Regions from separate parts of the Pseudodesulfovibrio senegalensis genome, predicted to be linked through region 2. Evidence: predicted binding sites of a transcription regulator. Region 2 holds the regulator's gene; each other region holds the start of a gene.
What was found. Region 2 encodes sigma-54, which starts transcription at its own class of promoters, with help from an activator protein. Its sites were predicted from a motif close to CTGGCACGGNNNNTGCTT; they were not measured.
Positions count from the first base shown of each region.

Region 1: a site for sigma-54 is predicted at 2,677-2,694, ahead of flgB (flagellar basal body rod protein FlgB). Genes of this name have one in related genera too.
Region 3: a site for sigma-54 is predicted at 3,838-3,855, ahead of F8A88_RS04970 (VgrG-related protein). Genes of this name have one in related genera too.

Region 1 covers NZ_WAIE01000001.1:818,024-823,763, reverse strand. The annotation lists gene hflX (GTPase HflX) at 1-732, opposite strand, end outside; gene F8A88_RS03700 (IMP cyclohydrolase) at 1,022-1,618, opposite strand; gene F8A88_RS03695 (tetratricopeptide repeat protein) at 1,775-2,338, opposite strand; gene flgB (flagellar basal body rod protein FlgB) at 2,772-3,182, shown strand; gene flgC (flagellar basal body rod protein FlgC) at 3,183-3,620, shown strand; gene fliE (flagellar hook-basal body complex protein FliE) at 3,639-3,983, shown strand; gene fliF (flagellar basal-body MS-ring/collar protein FliF) at 4,043-5,635, shown strand; gene fliG (flagellar motor switch protein FliG) at 5,639-5,740, shown strand, end outside.
Region 2 covers NZ_WAIE01000001.1:1,239,567-1,245,306, reverse strand. The annotation lists gene F8A88_RS05880 (PTS sugar transporter subunit IIC) at 1-639, opposite strand, end outside; gene F8A88_RS05875 (PTS sugar transporter subunit IIB) at 648-1,097, opposite strand; gene F8A88_RS05870 (PTS sugar transporter subunit IIA) at 1,109-1,537, opposite strand; gene rapZ (RNase adapter RapZ) at 1,541-2,458, opposite strand; gene F8A88_RS05860 (PTS sugar transporter subunit IIA) at 2,434-2,883, opposite strand; gene hpf (ribosome hibernation-promoting factor, HPF/YfiA family) at 2,886-3,434, opposite strand; gene rpoN (RNA polymerase factor sigma-54) at 3,475-4,887, opposite strand; gene lptB (LPS export ABC transporter ATP-binding protein) at 5,154-5,740, opposite strand, start outside.
Region 3 covers NZ_WAIE01000001.1:1,069,545-1,075,284, reverse strand. The annotation lists gene F8A88_RS05000 (hypothetical protein) at 1-238, opposite strand, end outside; tRNA gene F8A88_RS04995 (tRNA-Gly) at 369-443, opposite strand; tRNA gene F8A88_RS04990 (tRNA-Cys) at 452-526, opposite strand; tRNA gene F8A88_RS04985 (tRNA-Gly) at 535-609, opposite strand; gene dksA (RNA polymerase-binding protein DksA) at 813-1,175, shown strand; gene F8A88_RS04975 (NFACT RNA binding domain-containing protein) at 1,194-2,702, shown strand; gene F8A88_RS04970 (VgrG-related protein) at 2,752-3,693, opposite strand; gene mutY (A/G-specific adenine glycosylase) at 3,884-4,981, opposite strand; gene gpmA (2,3-diphosphoglycerate-dependent phosphoglycerate mutase) at 4,994-5,737, opposite strand.

The sequences.
Region 1 (5,740 bases), 420 kb from region 2:
CTGCGCCATCTCCACCTGCAGCTTCCCGGCGCGGCTGGTGGCATGCTGGGCAAAAATATCCAGAATGAGCTGGGTGCGGTCCAGTATGCGCCGCTCGGTCACGTCCGCAATGTTGCGCAGTTGAGCCGGGGCGAGATCCTGATCGAAAAGAATGATGGAGGCGTTGGCCTGCAAAGCCTGCACCTCGAGGTCCGCCAGTTTGCCGCGCCCGAGAATATACTTCGGATTGAGCTTGCGCACCCGCTGGATCATGGTCCCGGCGGGCAAAAGTCCGGCTGTCTTGGCCAGTTCGGCCAACTCGTCAAGCGCCCGTTCCTGAGCCGGCTTCGGCGCGGTGTCCACGCTGACCAGCAGGGCGCGCTCTCCGTCGCCGTCCACCTCAACGCCTTCCTGCACGCGGGCGAATTCGTCCTCAAGGGCCTGCACCGTGGCATCGAGATCCACGTCGAGCCGGTCCCAACGACTGGAAGGCAGCATTTCATAGTTGCGCCCCTCGGCATTGGGAGGCAGCAGATAGGCCACTTCCGCGCTTTCCGGCTCATTGCCGGACAGGGACAGTGACATGACATTGTCCAACCGCAGAAAAACCATATCCATAAGGTCTTCCTGCGACAGCCGTTCCCCGGCAAGGTGTGTGTGCATGAGCCGGAGCCCGCGCAAACGGCCGGCCCCGGTGCGCGAACGCGGCAATTCGGGGATATAGATGGAGGTGGGGTCACCAACAAGCACCATGGAAGGCCGTCCCTGACGGTCGATGAGCAGCCCTATCTGGCGACCGATCTCATGGCTGAGCCGGGCCAGTTCGCGAGCCTGTTCCAGCGTGTATCCTTCATGAACGGGATAGCGTCGTGAATACAGGCGGTTAAGCGCCTTGAGTTGGCTGGGCTTGAGTCCCTGGGTATTTCCCTGCGTTTTCTGGGCTATGAGAGCCTCCGCCGTGCGGCTTGCTGGTCAGGCCGGAAACGGTACGGAAAGCATCCCGCTTCCGCTCCCGGCCTCTTCATTGTGAAACAGAATCAAACTAGGCGTCATGCCCGGCAAGATATTCAGTGATCATGGCGTCATACTTGCTGGTAATGCTGAAAGTCTCGGTGGCCAGCTCCTTGCGCAGCGCAAGTGAAATCGCGCCGTTATCCTCAATTTCCTTGCGGATGCGGTCGTAATGCTCCACACCGGGCACCACGCAGATGCTGTGAAAATTCTTTGCCGTGGCGCGCAGCATGCACGGACCACCAATGTCGATCTGCTCGACAGCGTCCTTGAGGGCCAGCCCCTTGCGGGCGGCTTCGGCAAAATTATAAAGATTGACACAGATCATGTCGAACGGCTCGATATTGAACTCGCGCAACACTTCCAGATGTTCGGGATTGTCCTTGTCGGCAAGAATGCCGCCATGGATATTCGGATGCAGGGTCTTGACCCTGCCGCCGAGGATTTCCGGGAAATCGGTGACTTCACTGACCGGAGTCACGGGCAGTCCGGCGTCCTGCAGCATTTTTCTTGTTCCGCCCGTGGAAACCAGTTCAACACCCTTTTCCACAAGAAACGACGCAAATTCGGCCAACCCGGATTTGTCGGTAACACTCAACAATGCTCTTTTGATGGGCAACGCGTCCATGACACCCCTCCAATATGTTTTTGGAGGACGTGCCAGATTTGCCGCCCAAAGGCAAGAAAATCCACCGAACAGAATGCTCTCCTGTCAAAGGCTGGTCCCCCGCCCTGCCGCCGCATTGGGGCAGGACGGGAAACCAACGGGGAGGGGAGACCTTTGTTATGCCTGGATCTGCGCCAGCAGTTCCAGAGCCTGCTCGTTGGCCGGGTCAGCCTCGAGAATACGCTCGAGTTCCGTCCGGGCCTCATCCTTGCGATCAAGGCAGACGTAACATCCGGCAAGCGCATAACGCACTTCGAACTTGTCCGGCTGAATCTCCAGGAAATTCTTGAGATATGGAATAATGTCCTCAAGGCGCTCCATCTCGTGTCCGAGCCTGATCAGGCTGAACAATGCCACCATGCACTCGGAATTCTTGTCCAGAGCCTGGGTGAACATGGAGTATGCCTCTTCATGCTTGCCATTCTCCAGCTCAATAAGACCGATGCCGGCGAAACTCTTGTCCGTGGCTTCGACATTGTGCGCCTTGTGATACAGGGACAAGGCCTCTTCCAGAGCGCCGCGCTGTACCGCGATGGTGGCAAGCCCGAGATACGGGTCGGGATGCACGCCGTTGGAGCCTATGGCTTTCTTGTAGTACTCCTCGGCTTTCTCCAGTTCACCCATGAACAGGTAGCATTCACCGAGTTCCTTGTTGATTTCGTAATCCAGATGACCACTCATTGCATTTCCCCTCCATTTCTCCTTTGCCCTGTTACGGGCGGGAAATTCATTCAGCCGAAACTGGCTTGGCCAAAACTCATGCAATCCATATGCCAACACACTGCAACCGTTATCGAAATACCCCGCACCAGCACAGATAACCATTCACAATAATTGAATATAAACAGGAACACGTCACGCAACCCCTTTCAATATATCCTTTTTTGCAAACAGGCACTTTTCTTCCGGTTCAATCATCATTTCGCAAAATGCCGTGCTTTTGACATTTTTCCTGTGCCCACAGCCAAAGCAGGCTATTGCTAGACAATAAAATATATTATTTTGAGTACTTAAACAAAATGGAACACTAGTTGCTTGTCGTGGTGAGCCCGGGGCGGAAAGAGTTGCCGCCCAACTTGGGACCAGCGAGAAAACAGTCCGGAGGATCAAGAAAATGAAAGAAATGTTCGGAACACATATCAACGTGACAGCCAAGGTGCTGGACCTGCGACTGGAACGTCAAAATCTCGTCATGGGCAACATCGCCAACGCCAACACTCCGGAATACAAGCCCAGAAAACTCGAATTCGAGGACCAGCTGCAGACCGCGCTGGCTCTGAACATGAAAGGCAAGCTGACCAAAACGGACAAGATGCATATGCCCGCGGCCTTTGATCCCAACGGCTTCCAGGGCGACGAACTCAAAGAGTTCAAGCCCCGCTACGTGTACGGCGAAGATTCCGTGGATATGGAAAAGGAAGTGGCGGCCATGGCCAAGAACAACCTGATGTACAACGCCCTGACCAGCGTCATCAAAAAGAATTTCACAGGGCTTGAAAAAATCATCAGCGAAGGAGCCAAGTAAATGGATTTCATGAGCGCACTCGACATCGGTTCGTCCGGGCTCAAGGCGCAGCGTTCGCACCTGAACGTCATCTCCATGAACCTGGCCAACATCCGGACCACGCGGACCATGGAAGGCGGCCCCTACCGCCGCAAAAGCGTGTCCTTCGAGTCCAGCCCGGTCTACTCGCCTTTTGACAAGGCCATGCAGGACGCCAGTAACCGCGACCTGCACGGCGTTCGTGTCAACGGCGTGACCGTGGACCAGCGTCCGTTCAAGGAAGTTTTCGACCCCAACCACCCGGACGCCAACGACCAGGGATACGTTTATTACCCCGACATCAACGTGGTCGAGGAAATGACCAACATGATGACGGCCATGCGCGGCTACGAGGCCAACGTGCAGACCATCCAGACCGTGAAGAACATGTTCAACAAAGCCCTGACCATCGGGCAATAGCAGGAGTGACCGACCATGATGATCAACAAGAGCGCGGCCCTTCAGGCCTACCAGAACAACATGGGAACCCTGCAGCGCAACAAGCGGCAGCAGAACATTGAAAACACGGTGGCCGACGGCCTTGCCAAGCCGCAGGAACCGCGCACCTCGTTCGAAGACACTGTCAAACAGTCCCTGAACAAGGTCAACGACATGCAAAGCGAGAAAACGGCCATGATCGAATCATTCGCGGCCGGTGAAAACACCAACGTCCATGAACTGATGATCACCATGCAAAAGGCCGGACTGGCCATGAACATGACCAGCGCTGTCCGCGGCAAGGTCCTGAGCGCGTATCAGGAAATCATGCGGATGCAGTTCTAGGCATACACACGAAAATTTCGACGCAACCAGCGGAACCACAAACTTCGGGAGAATAGACCATGCCTCCGGCACTGAAAGAACTGATGAACAAGGCCACCGGATTCTGGGCGGACAGAACGCTTTCCCAGCGCATGCTCATTGCCGGCCTCGCCCTTTCCGTCATTATCGCGTTCATCCTCATGATCTACTGGATGAACAGGCCGGATTGGAAGGTCCTGTACACCAAGCTCTACCCCGAAGACGCCAACAAGGTCGTGAGCATGCTCCAGCAGGCCAAGGAGCCGTACAAGCTCTCGGACAATGGCCAGACCATCATGGTACCGGCCGACCGTGTTTATGAACTGCGCCTGAAGATCGCGGGCGAAGGCAACCTGCACGGACAGGGCATCGGCTTCGAAATCTTCGACGAAGTGAAGATCGGCCAGACCGACTTCGTGCAGCACATCAACTACCAGCGCGCCCTGCAAGGCGAATTGGCGCGAACCATTTCGGAATTTCCCATGGTGGAAAAGGCCAGGGTCCACCTGGTCATTCCCCAGAAGAGCCTGTTCATTGAAGATCAGGTTCCGCCCACCGCATCGGTGATCCTGAAACTCAAGGACAACGGCAAGCTCAAGCCCAAGGAAGTCAACGGCGTCGTCAACCTGATCGCCATGGCCGTGGAAGGGCTTGACCCCAAACGCATCACCATCACGGACATGCAGGGCCGCCCCCTGTACATTCCCGAAGAAGACACGGGAGTTTCCATGTCCAACACCCAGCTGGAGTTCAAGCAGAACATGGAACGCCAGATGGAAATGCGCCTGCAGGAACTGCTGACTCCGGTCGTGGGTCCGGGCAAGGTCATCGCCCGCGTCAACGCGGACCTCGACTTCAGCCAGAAGACAATCCGCAAGGAAACCTACGATCCCGATGGCTCGGTGGTACGTTCCGAAACCCGCAGCGAGGAATCCACCCGCGGCGCGGCCTCCCTGGCCGGCGGCGAACCGGACGTGAACTTCCGCGGCGACGGCTACACCGGTTCGCGCACCACCCAGGATTCCAACCGCGAATCCCGCACCACCAACTTTGAAATCAACAAGCAGGAAGAAAACATCGTGGCTCCTGTCGGCGAGTTGCAACGGTTGAGCGTTGCGGTTATCGTTGACGGAACGTACGTGGCCAACGAGGAAACGGGCAAGATGGACTATGTGCCCCGCTCCGCCGAAGAGATGGAACGCATCCGCGAGCTGGTGTCCAAGGCCATGGGCTTTGACACCCTGCGCGGCGACGCCATCGAGGTATCCAACATCTCCTTCGGCGCCCCCGAGGACCTGGACAGCCAGACCCTCATGCGCACCATGCTGGAATACGCGCAGCGGCTGGGCAAGCCCTTCCTCAACGGCGTGCTGATCTTCCTCTTCCTGATCCTGGTCGTGCGGCCGGTCATCATGGCCCTTATCAGGCCGCGCGTCGCCGAACAGGAAGTGGAAGAAATGGCCGGACTCCCCGGCGCCGAACGGCTGGCGCTGGAAGAAGAGGAAGTGGACGAGGAACTGCTCGACACCTCCCGCCGACTGGAAAACGCCAAGGCCCATGCCATCCAGCTTTCGGACGAGAATCTGGACCAGGCCGTACGTCTGCTCAAGAACTGGCTGACGCAGGAGGCATAGACCGTGAGCGAATTCACCGGACCCCAGAAAACCGCCATCGTGCTGCTCGCATTGGGCGAGAAATTCACGGCGGACGTATTCAAGCGCATGGAGCGCGCCGAGATA
Region 2 (5,740 bases):
CAGCACGACATAGGCCCGGCGAAGACGGAGGGCCATGACGCCTCCCAATGTTGCCGTTATCCAGAGGTGGGGCCATGTAATGTCGAGGCTTTGGAGAAAACTTGAAAAATTATACAGAAACCAGTCCAGTACCCAGTACAGGGCGAGGATCGTTATAAAAAACAAAACCCAGGATCCTGCGAATGCGGTCAGTGTGGAGCGTGCGATCAACAGGCCCGGAAGTCTTGGGTCCAGCGGCTTTCTGGACCAATTCAACAGTTGGTTGTAGCTTTTGCGTTGCTTTTCGCGCAGCAAGCCTTCGAGCCGGGCTCCGGCCCATGCCAAAGGCATACAAGCAAAGATGATGGCCAGAACCTGACCGGGAGCGGAAGCATTGAGCCATGTGCACAGACTGAGGGTTGCAAAGGTCGTAGCCGTGAGATGTGGTGGAATATAGGTTCCTGCCGGAATAAGGTCGAGCCAGAAAAGTTCAAAGAAAATGCTGATACTCAGTGCCATTTCGTAATTATTCGAGAAAGCGCCCCAAAAAAGACCGATAACCAGCGGACGTTCGAGAAGGCCAAGGCTGATTGTATTCCTGAACAGGGAAAAGACGGCAAAAAAAAGCGATACGAGCGCAAACCAGCCGACAGTTCCCACAGACATACTCACCACTTGACCTGCACAGTATCGTTGGGGACACACCTGAAGTCGAGGTCGATTCCGTTTTTGGCAAAAAAACGCAAACAGGCTTCGTCTTCTTCATTGACCGCCACACTGGGGGACAATTGCCGTTTGCCCGGGCTGTAATGCACGTTACCGATGTTGAGCGTTTCAAAGGCAACGCCCTGTTCATAGGCCCGGCGTGCGTCCGCACAGTTGTTGAAGAGGATGAGGTAATCCGAGTTGAGCGTTTCAATCGCGGTTTCGAGCGCACCAACCGAAACAAATATGCTTTCGATGTTACCCGGAATTGCCAGGGTCATGATCTGCTGCTGCATGATGTCGGCAGCCAACTGGTCATTGGCGACAACTATGGTTTTAACGCCTGTATACGGCAACCATGTCTCGATGATTTGCCCATGAATGAGGCGATTGTCTATACGAACCCAATCCATTGGCATAAATCCTATTTTTTTGCCGTACGTTTGCGCAGCAGTTCTCCGGCCACCACGATGCCCTGCAGGCCTGCATCCCTGACAGCGGCGGCCATATCCGATAATTTCATATCCCGTCCCTGCAACGCCTTGATGATCATGGGCAGGTTGACGCCGGCAACCACCTCGATTTCGTTTTCTTTCAGCAGTGAAAGGCTGAGAGTTGTGGGAGAGCCGCCGAACAGGTCGGTCAAGAGCAGGACTCCTGCCCCGACATCCGCTTGTTTGGCCTTGGCGCGAATGGTTTCCACTGTGGCGTCCACTTCCCTGTTGACGTCGACGCTGACGGCAAAGCATCGCTCCTGCTCACCGAGGACTGTTTCAGCCGCACGCACAAGTTCTTCTCCGAAATTACCGTGTGTGACCACGACAACGCCAATGGACTTGGTTGATTCGGACATGATTTATCCCAACTCCAGATGTCTGTGTTCGATTGTAGAGGAATATCCGGCTTCGCGTAATTGGCTGAAAAGACTTTCCGCGACGGAAACGGACCTGTGCCTTCCTCCTGTGCAGCCTATGGCCACAGTGATCCTGTGTCTGCCCTCTTCGGCATATAAAGGCAGGAGGTAGATCATGAAGTCCGTGAAGCGTTGCATGAACGTCGATCCGGGGTCGGTTTTGAGCACATAATCAGACACCTGTGCATCCTTGCCGGAAAGCTCCCGTAGTTTTTCATCAAAATAAGGGTTTGGAAGAAAGCGGAGGTCAAAAACAAGATCCGCCTCCAGTGGAACGCCATACTTGAACCCGAACGTCACCACACGCACACGCATTCCGCGCGGGTTGTTTTCAATATCAGTCCATTTCTCTTGGAGAATTCTTCGCAGATCGTGGATGGAATAGTCCGTGGTGTCCAACACCAGATCGGCGGAATCCCTTATGGGATCAAGTACTTCCTTTTCCATTTCCAAGGCCTGTTCAAGCCCGAGGTTCCTGGATTCCAAAGGATGCAGGCGCCGCGTGGTGGCATAGCGTGTGACCAGAGTTTCCGCGCGGCATTCAAGAAACAGAATGGTCAGGTCTATGCCCATTTTTTCCAATTGTTGATTGGCTTCTTCCCATTCCTGAATGAAATCGCTTTGACGGAGATCCATCCCAAGTACAAGACCACGATGCTGGGTTGTCTTGGGTTGAAACATCTCGGCCAGCTTCGGGAGCATTGCTGTGGGCAGGCCGTCCACACAGAAATAGCCAAGGTCTTCAAAAACCCGGAGAGCTGTACTTTTTCCCGATCCGGATAAACCGGTGACAAGGATGACCGGAAATGTTGAAGACAAAATGAAATCCTTGTTGGTTAGGCGTTTTTCAAGATTTGCCAAAGAGCCTTGGCGTCTTCGGCCTTGAGAAATTCCTGACGGAAGTGTTCATCCTTGAGCAGACGAGAGATATGGGCCAGCAGTCGCAGGTGCATTCCGGCCACCTGCTCCGGAGCCATGACAAGAAAAAAAATGTGGCAGGGCTTGAAGTCCAGCGCTTCGTATTCAATGCCTTTGGTGCTTCTGCCCACAACCACAGAAATCCTGTCGATGGCATCCAGTTTTCCATGGGGAATGGCTATACCGTCGCCGATTCCCGTGGTTCCGAGTTCTTCCCGTTCAAGAAGGACACGGACCGCCTGGTCCGTGTCCATTCCATTATTGTCCTTTTCAAGGGGGGCCACAAGTTCTGTCAGAACCTGTTTCTTGCTGCTTCCCGAAAGTTCCGGGACGATGTAGGCCTCTTGAAGATAATCACCAAGTTTCATGATCAGTGTCCAGGATCGATCAATCCGAAATCGCCGTTGTTTCGTTTATAAATGACGTTGATGCCTTCGGTGTCGGCATTGCGAAAGACAAGGAATTCGCCGTCCGTGGTGTCCAGCTGCATGGCTGCCTCGTCCACGGACATGGGTTTGGGCTCATAGGAGTCACTGCCGACGATTGTCGGGGTCCAGTTGCCGGATTCCTTTTCCAAAAAAGACAGATAGTCCATCTGGACGACCTTGTTGGCTCGGGCCTTCTTGCCGCGATCCTTCATCTTTTCGCGTAATTTGCGCAATTGCGCTTCCAGCTTGTCCAGCACCAAGTCGATGCTTGAATACATGTCCTCCGATGTTTCAAACGCAGACAAATGAATATTGTCCGCATTGAGCACAACATCGGCCTTCTGGCGAAACTTCTCAACCATGAGATTGACCTTGAGCTCGGCCGTGTCAGAATGGGACACGTACTTGCCGAGTTTTCCAAAGCGCTTTTCAGCATACTTCTTGAGATGGTCGGACGGATCGAAGTTCTTGAAGGTGAAGCTGATGTTCATGGACTACCCTCCTGAGTTTGTGGGTATTTGACAAGCCCTGTTAGAAAAACTCCTTTCGCTTTGAAGATGAGGCAATGCCCATTGCAGAACGATATTTTGCCACGGTTCTTCGTGCGATGTTTACATCGAGTTTTTCTTTCAGAATTTCACCGATTTTTTCGTCACTGAGCGGTTTTTTCGGATTCTCCTCGCTTATAAGTTGCTTGATGAGTGCCTTGACGCTCTCGGAGCCGACCTGAGAGCCATCCCCCAAGTCCAAAGCACTGTTGAAAAAGAATTTCAATTCAAAAATACCGTGGGGAGTGGATACGTATTTATTGGTCGTGATCCGGCTCACGGTGGATTCATGCATGCTGATGTCTTCGGCAACCTCTTTCAGGATGAGTGGCTTGAGTTTGGTCACACCCTCTTCAAAAAAGTCCCTCTGAAATCTGACAATGCTCTCAACTACTTTATACAACGTACGTTGCCGTTGGTACAGGCTTTTCATCAGCCATGCGGCAGATCGCATTTTTTCGGAAAAATAATCCTTTTCCTTTTCGTTGCTGGCCTTGAGATTATCCACGTAAAAGGAGTTCATTTGAAGACTGGGAAGGCCGTCATCGTTGAGCATGATGACGAACTCGTCTCCGAACTTGTATACGAAAACATCGGGGCTGACGTAATGTGGTTCTGTGGAGGAAAAATTCGTCCCCGGCATGGGATCCAAGGTTTGGAGGAGGTCAAGATAGGATTTGAGATCCTCCATGGATATCTTGAATTTGCGCACAAGGGGCTTGTACCGGTGCTTTTCAAGGTCCTCGAGATGATCGGTGACCAATGAAACCAAAACAGGATCGCTGTCAAACCCTGCTACCTTCATCTGGACCAGCAGACATTCCTGGGGGGTGCGAGCCGCTATGCCCACAGGGTCGAGCAGCTGCATCTTGCGGATCACCTTTTCCACAAGTTCGGCTTCCACAGGGATCATGGACATTATTTCGTCCACACTGGCCTTGAGGTAGCCGTTGTGGTCGAGATTGCCAACGACAACATCGCCTACGGCAATTTCTTCATCCGTAAAATTGGAAAGGCGCATTTGCCAGCTCAGATGTCCTTCGAGCGAAGGCTTGGAGGCCAGCCGTGCCTCAAAAGACATACCCTCTTCCGGGATTTCTGCGTCCCGGGAGTGTGATTGTTTCGAAGTACTGGAAAACTCACCAAGATAGTTCTCCCAGTCTGCATCCTTGACTAGGGCGTCGTTGGCATCTTCTGTGGCGGAGCGATCGTCTTCGACTTCGGACACGGCTTCATTTTCCGTTTCTTCAAGAAACGGATTCTCCAGCAACTCTTGCTGTACGGTTTCAACCAGCTCAAGCCTCGACAATTGCAGCAGCTTGATTGCCTGCTGTAATTGCGGTGTCATCACAAGCTGTTGAGAAAGTTTGAGTTGTTGCCTGAGTTCAAGTCCCATATACGTACCGTTCCGATTTTTCCTGTTGGGAAAAACTTGTTGTTATTTTTTATTTATCCTGCATGGATTTCGTGCAATCCGCAATGAGCAGGAACGAATTATACTAAATTTGAATCAACATAACCTATTGTGACTTTTATTTTTCCTCAAATCAAACTCTTTACATGAAAAAAATGTACCAATGTTCACAGCCGCTGTAAATCGGGAATTCGGGAAAAAGGGAACAATCCGGACGAAGCCGGTACAGGGAATGGAGGAGAATGGATTTAGAGGCAAAAATCCTCGCCCAGATAAATCTGTCTGGCCTGACTGTCCTGAACAATGACTTCCGGCGTGCCTTCAAGAATAATCGTACCTTCGTATACGAGGTATGCGCGGTCACAAATATTCAGCGTTTCACGCACGTTATGGTCAGAAATCAAAATTCCGATGCCCATACTTTTGAGTACGGAAATGATTTCCTGAATATCGATAACCGCAATGGGGTCGATACCAGCAAACGGTTCGTCAAGCAGAATGAAGCTGGGGTTGAGGATGAGAGCCCGGGCGATTTCCAGCCGTCTCCGCTCGCCACCGGATAGAAACATGGCGGGCTGGTCAGCCAACTTGGAAATTGTAAACATATCCATGAGTTCTTCGGCCCGGGCATTTTGTTGGCGTGGCGTCATGGAGGTCTGTTCAAGGATGATTTCAAGGTTCTGGCGAACCGTGAGTTTTTTGAAAATAGAACTTTCCTGTGGCAGATAGCTGATGCCAAGGCGGGCTCGTTCATGCAAGGGCTGGTCAGTTATGTTTTGGCCGTTGAAGGAAACATCCCCGGTGTTGGGCTTGACGATCCCCACCAGCATGTAAA
Region 3 (5,740 bases), 170 kb from region 2:
TAAGCAAAACCTCGCTTGAAACAGGAAACCCTGGATCGCACAGCCGTTCAAACTCTTCCTGAAGCGACCTGTTCGGCGCGTAGAATTCGGGAGCCATACACTCCGAGACAGAAATGCTGGCCCGGGTGAAATTACGCGCCTGCAATCCGGCTGTGGTCAATGGAGACAGGCAAAAACGCTCGGTCGGGCGTTCAATTTTCAATATTTCGGCGACGGGATCGGATATGCTGTGTTCCATGCATTTTTCTCACTTGGGTATCAGGAATTCTTTTCCGTTTGCCCCGACTTTGCACGGACCGTACCGCAATCACCAAAAAGCATGGCAAAAAAACAAAAAAAAGGACCGTCCTGAGGACGGCCCTGAAATATGGAGCGGGAAACGAGATTTGAACTCGCGACTTCAACCTTGGCAAGGTTGCACTCTACCACTGAGTTATTCCCGCTCGAAAAATGGAGGCGGCATCCGGATTTGAACCGGAGAATGGAGGTTTTGCAGACCTCTGCCTTACCACTTGGCTATGCCGCCTCGTTGTGTGGAGCGGGAAACGGGATTTGAACCCGCGACTTCAACCTTGGCAAGGTTGCACTCTACCACTGAGTTATTCCCGCTCACGAGGGAAGTTCTTTTATACGTGCCCCAATCAGGTGTCAAGGAAATTTCCCAAAAAACTTCACGAATAACCAAAATATGACCAATGAAAGAAACACTTTACTTTCCGATGCTTTTTGGTTTACGCAACCTCTTTAGTTCATTATTATAGTCTTTGAAGCAACGCCAGGCCACGTTCTTCCAACCTCTAGGAGGACAGTGAATGAAAGCTAGTGATATTCAGTACTTTCAGGAACTTCTCAATGGCATGCTCTCCGATATACTTGAGAAGAGCGAAGCAACCATTGAAGACATGACCGAATCCGGCGAGGTTTACGCAGACCCCGCGGACAGGGCAACGGCCGAATCCGACCGGGCCTTCACCCTCCGTCTGCGCGACAGGGAGCGTAAACTCATCAAGAAAATCAACCAGGCTTTGCAGCGCATAGAAGATGGCGACTTTGGCGTCTGTCAGGAATGCGGAGAAGATATCAGCGTCCCCAGACTCAAGGCCCGCCCCATGACCACGCTGTGCATACACTGCAAAAGCAAACAGGAAGAAGACGAAAAAGTTCGCGGCGACTAGAATTCGCAACATATAATCATGGAAGCCATTTTCTTCCGTTCTCTGGCGGCCGAAATTGGTCCGCTACTCAAAGGGCGCAGAATAGAAAAAATATTCGGCCCCGCTCCCGGAGTCTGGACATTCAAGCTGCAGGCAAAGGGTGAAACTCTGCATTTGCTCTTCCGGCCCGCCAAATCGGCGGGCCATCTTTTTCTTTCCCCGGTCAAGCCAGACAACCCGGCCATACCGACGGCACAGGTCATGTGGTTCCGCAAACACCTACAGGGGCGACGCCTGCTTGATTTCCATACGGATTGGACCAATCTGAAAATCGCATGGGAACTGACTCCGTCACGGGTCAACGATTTCAACTACATTCTCTTTGACCTGAGAACCGAAGTCTCGTTGACAACCCAATTGCCCGACTCTTTTGCTGCAGCCGTTGAATGGCCAGCCTTTGAAGACATCCTCGCGAACAATGAAATCTGGCGACAATATCCGCACATCTCTCCCCCGCTTCGCAAGCACCTGCATTCCTTGCCCGAGGCAGAGGCGCATGCGCAATACCTGAACCTGGCCGCGGGCATGAACGACCAATTCCACCTTGGTCAGGACTCCGCTCATTCCATCCCTCTGACCTGGAAAACAGGGAACCATGACCGAACGTACTCCTCCGCCCTTGAAGCGGCCAACGCCTCTGGCCAATCAGCACTGTTTCAACAGTTGAATACCGAAGCCGGGCGCGAAGACAATACCCGCCTTAAACGGGAACGCAAACGGTTGCGGCGCAACCTTTCCAGACTTGAGCAGGAAGAGGAACGCCTGCGCTCATTCATTCAAGACAAAATCATGGCCGAGGCGTTGCAGGCCGAACTGTACCGTTTCAAACAGGAAGAAGGACTGGAAAACGTCACCGTTTCCCATCCTGAACACGGCGAGATGACGGTTCCCATGAACCGCTTCCTGACGCCCACGGAAAACATGGAACGTTACTTCCGCCTGGCAGCCAAGGGAGAACGGGGGCTGCGCCATGTGAAACGCAGACGCAAACAGCTCCACAGTGAATTGAACGACCTTGAACGCGGCCGACTTCCGGAAAGGCAGACAACACGGGAAACGGCCATGCCCGCTCCGACACTGCCCAAACGATACAGAGGCATTGCCGCATCCGTATTCACGTCCACGGACGGATTCACCATCATCCGCGGCCGCAACAAAAAGGCCAATCACGACATCATTAGCAAGGCGGCCAGCGCCTTCGACTACTGGTTCCACCTTCAGGACGGCCCCAGCTCCCACGTCATCCTCCGCCGCGACCATCCGAACCGCGAAATACCGCAAACAACGCTGGAGCAGGCTGCGGCCCTGTGTGCCCTCAAAAGCTACAGAAAAGAAGACACCAAAGCCACGGTCATGTATGCTCAGGTCAAGGACGTACGCAAGGTCAAAGGATTTGCCCACGGACAGGTGCGTGTTGATTCGGTCATCGGCACGATTCAGGTAGACATGAAATCATCCCGACAACTTGAATCAAAACTGGCCAAATAAAAAGACGCGCCCAAGTGGACGCGCCCATATAAATTCCTTTTTTCCATACTCATACGGTTCTGTTCAGGGACTTTCCTTCCAGCATGTTCACGGCCAACTGCTTTTCCCTGCCGAGGCGGGAATGCACGCTGGCCCGTACGCGCTCGGTTGACGCTCCGAATTGCGTCATGCGCTGGTCATAGACGCCTTCCACGAGTTTTCGGTTGAAATCCCCGCCCGTATCGACCGAGCGGAATGCCTCAATGACTTTGCCGAATATTCGTGAGGCGCCGGTAGGGCCGTGCTGCACCGCAGTGCTCCACAGCACCTCCTGCACGGCCTTCGGGGCATTATCCATATCCACCCCTGTACCGGTCAAAATCATACGCCGTGCCGGCTCATAGCTTTGCTGTTTGATGAAATCGCCCTGAACGGCTTCAAATTTCTCCGGGCTTTCCGCGGCAAGCCGCTTCCAGACCTCAGGCATGCCGCCGGTCTTTGATCCCGTGTTCGCAGGCCCTGCAGCGCGCAGACGATCCGCCCATTCAGGCTGGTGTTTGTCGAGATATGACAAGAAAGCGTCCATGGTACCGACCTTGGATGCGATCTGGTATTTTCCGTAGGAAGTACCTCCCACACGATCATATCCGATAGCCGCAATGCCACGGGAGCCGGATTCAAACATGGCACTCATGCTCCCCAATGCCTCGCGAATCTCAGGCTCGGCCTGTGTCACGGCGCGCCGAATCTCGTTGGGGACGCGACCCGTCGAATAATCGGCAACAGCCTGCATGGGTTTCATGGGCTTTGCCGCACCGAAACTGCCGCGCATGATGCTGGCCAAAGAGGAAAGTGCGTCAAACATCAGGGCATCATTCATGATGCTTTCGTCAAACGACCCTGCGGCCCCATCCACTCCTGGGCGGGTATCCCCCTGTCCCAGAAGGCTCTGGGCCATTTGCATCTGGCTGCTGAAGGCCGCCTGCAGTTGCATGGCCCTGCCTGCGTCCATGTTTCTGGCATCTGCGCCTTTGCCGGCAGAGATTTGCCCAGAGTCGGCGGACCGCATCATCGCGGTAATCTGATTGATATCAAAACTCATGACACATACCTCGCTGTCAATTATCCGTCGGCGTACACCACGGCAACAAGGAACAAGCAAGGATTGCGCCAGCAACTGCAACAGTCTGTTTTTATGGGGATTACTTCAAAAACAAAGACGAGTAGCGAACATCGGCCCGCATGGTTTCCAACAGTTTGCGGTGCCCGGAAGGAAAGGCAAATTCACCCAGATCTACCGGTGCAACAAACCCCCCTTCCTGCGCCTCGTGAAATACAGGTTCCCAAGAATCACCATTGGCAAGTTCGCACAAAAAACCATGCAGAGTCACCCGATAACGGGTATAGCAAAATCGCACCACACCGATCTTTTCCACCGGTCGAACAGCAAGGGCAACCTCTTCTCGATATTCGCGAACAACTGCCTGTTCAGGGGTTTCCCTCTTTTCGATCACTCCCCCGGGAAACTCCCACAACCCGGGCCAAACATCGTCAGCTCGGCGTTTTTGTATCAGCACCTTCCCCTCATGGAGCAAAAAACCGGACGCCATGTCAATGCGCATGGGCTTCACAGCCTCCTCCATGACAGGACGAAACAAGACAGTATCGCGCGAAAAGGCCCTGCAGTGTTCACAAATCGGACACAACGAACAATCCGGACGCTTTGAACACACCAATTGGCCAAACTCCATGACAGCCTGATTGAACTCCCGGGCACGACCTTCGGGCATGTGTTCGCGCATCAGACGCGCAACAGCCTTGTGCAACGCAGAACTCTTGAAGGAAAAGTCCAAATCGAAAAGTCGGGAGAAGACGCGCTTCACATTGGCATCCACGCAGGGATACTGAAGATTGAAGGCAATGCTGGCTATTGCTCCGGCCGTGTATTCCCCCACTCCGGGAAGCGAAAGGATATCTTGGAAGTCACGAGGAAACACCCCTTCATGTTGCTCGCAAATCAACCGGGCCGCCTTGCGGATATTTCGCGCACGAGAATAATAGCCCAGCCCTTCCCATTGTTTGAGCACACTGTCTTCATCGGCCCGGGCAACATCGCATATGGACGGGAACCGCTCCACCCAACGCTCGAAAAAGGACACGGCACGACTCATCTGTGTCTGCTGGGCCATGATCTCGGAAATCCAGACATGGTAGGGATCGTAGGTGCGACGCCACGGCAAATCACGTCCATGGGCAGAAAACCAGCCGAGCAAAGCGGAAGATAGAATGGATTCGTTCACCCGAAAGGCGTACTAGGACTTGGCTTGGTTGGCAACAGCTTCAGCGCGTTGGGCGACCTTGTCTGCATCGCCAAGATAACGACTTTCAATGGGCCTGAGATTTTCATCCAACGTGTACACGAGAGGGATTCCGGTAGGAATATTCAGCCGGGTGATACTTTGGTCGTCCATATCATCAAGATACTTGACCAACCCGCGCAATGAATTGCCATGCGCAACCACCAAAAGACGTTTTCCGGTCCGAATCTGGGGTGCCATAACGTCAAACCAGTATGGCATGGTCCGCTCAATGGTCATCTGCAGGCTCTCGCAACGGGGCAGTAATCCTTTGTCCACTTGAGCATAACGAGAATCATTCCCGGGAAACCGTTCATCCCCCAACTCAAGAGGCGGAGGCGGTGTATCAAAACTGCGACGCCAGACAAAAACCTGCTCGTCACCATATTTGCGTGCCGTTTCCGCTTTGTTCAACCCCTGTAATGCTCCATAATGGCGTTCGTTCAGGCGCCATGTCCGCTCCACAGGCAACCACATGCGATCCAGCGAATCCAGTGTCAGCCAAAGGGTACGGATGGCTCGTTTGAGCAACGAAGTGTGGCATACATCGAATTCATAGCCCTGCTGGCGAAGCAATTCCCCGGACTCCCGAGCCTCGCCAATCCCCTGCTCGGACAGATCAACATCTGTCCAACCCGTAAACCTGTTTTCCAGATTCCAGATACTCTGGCCATGACGAAGAAGAACAAGCGTATGCATGCC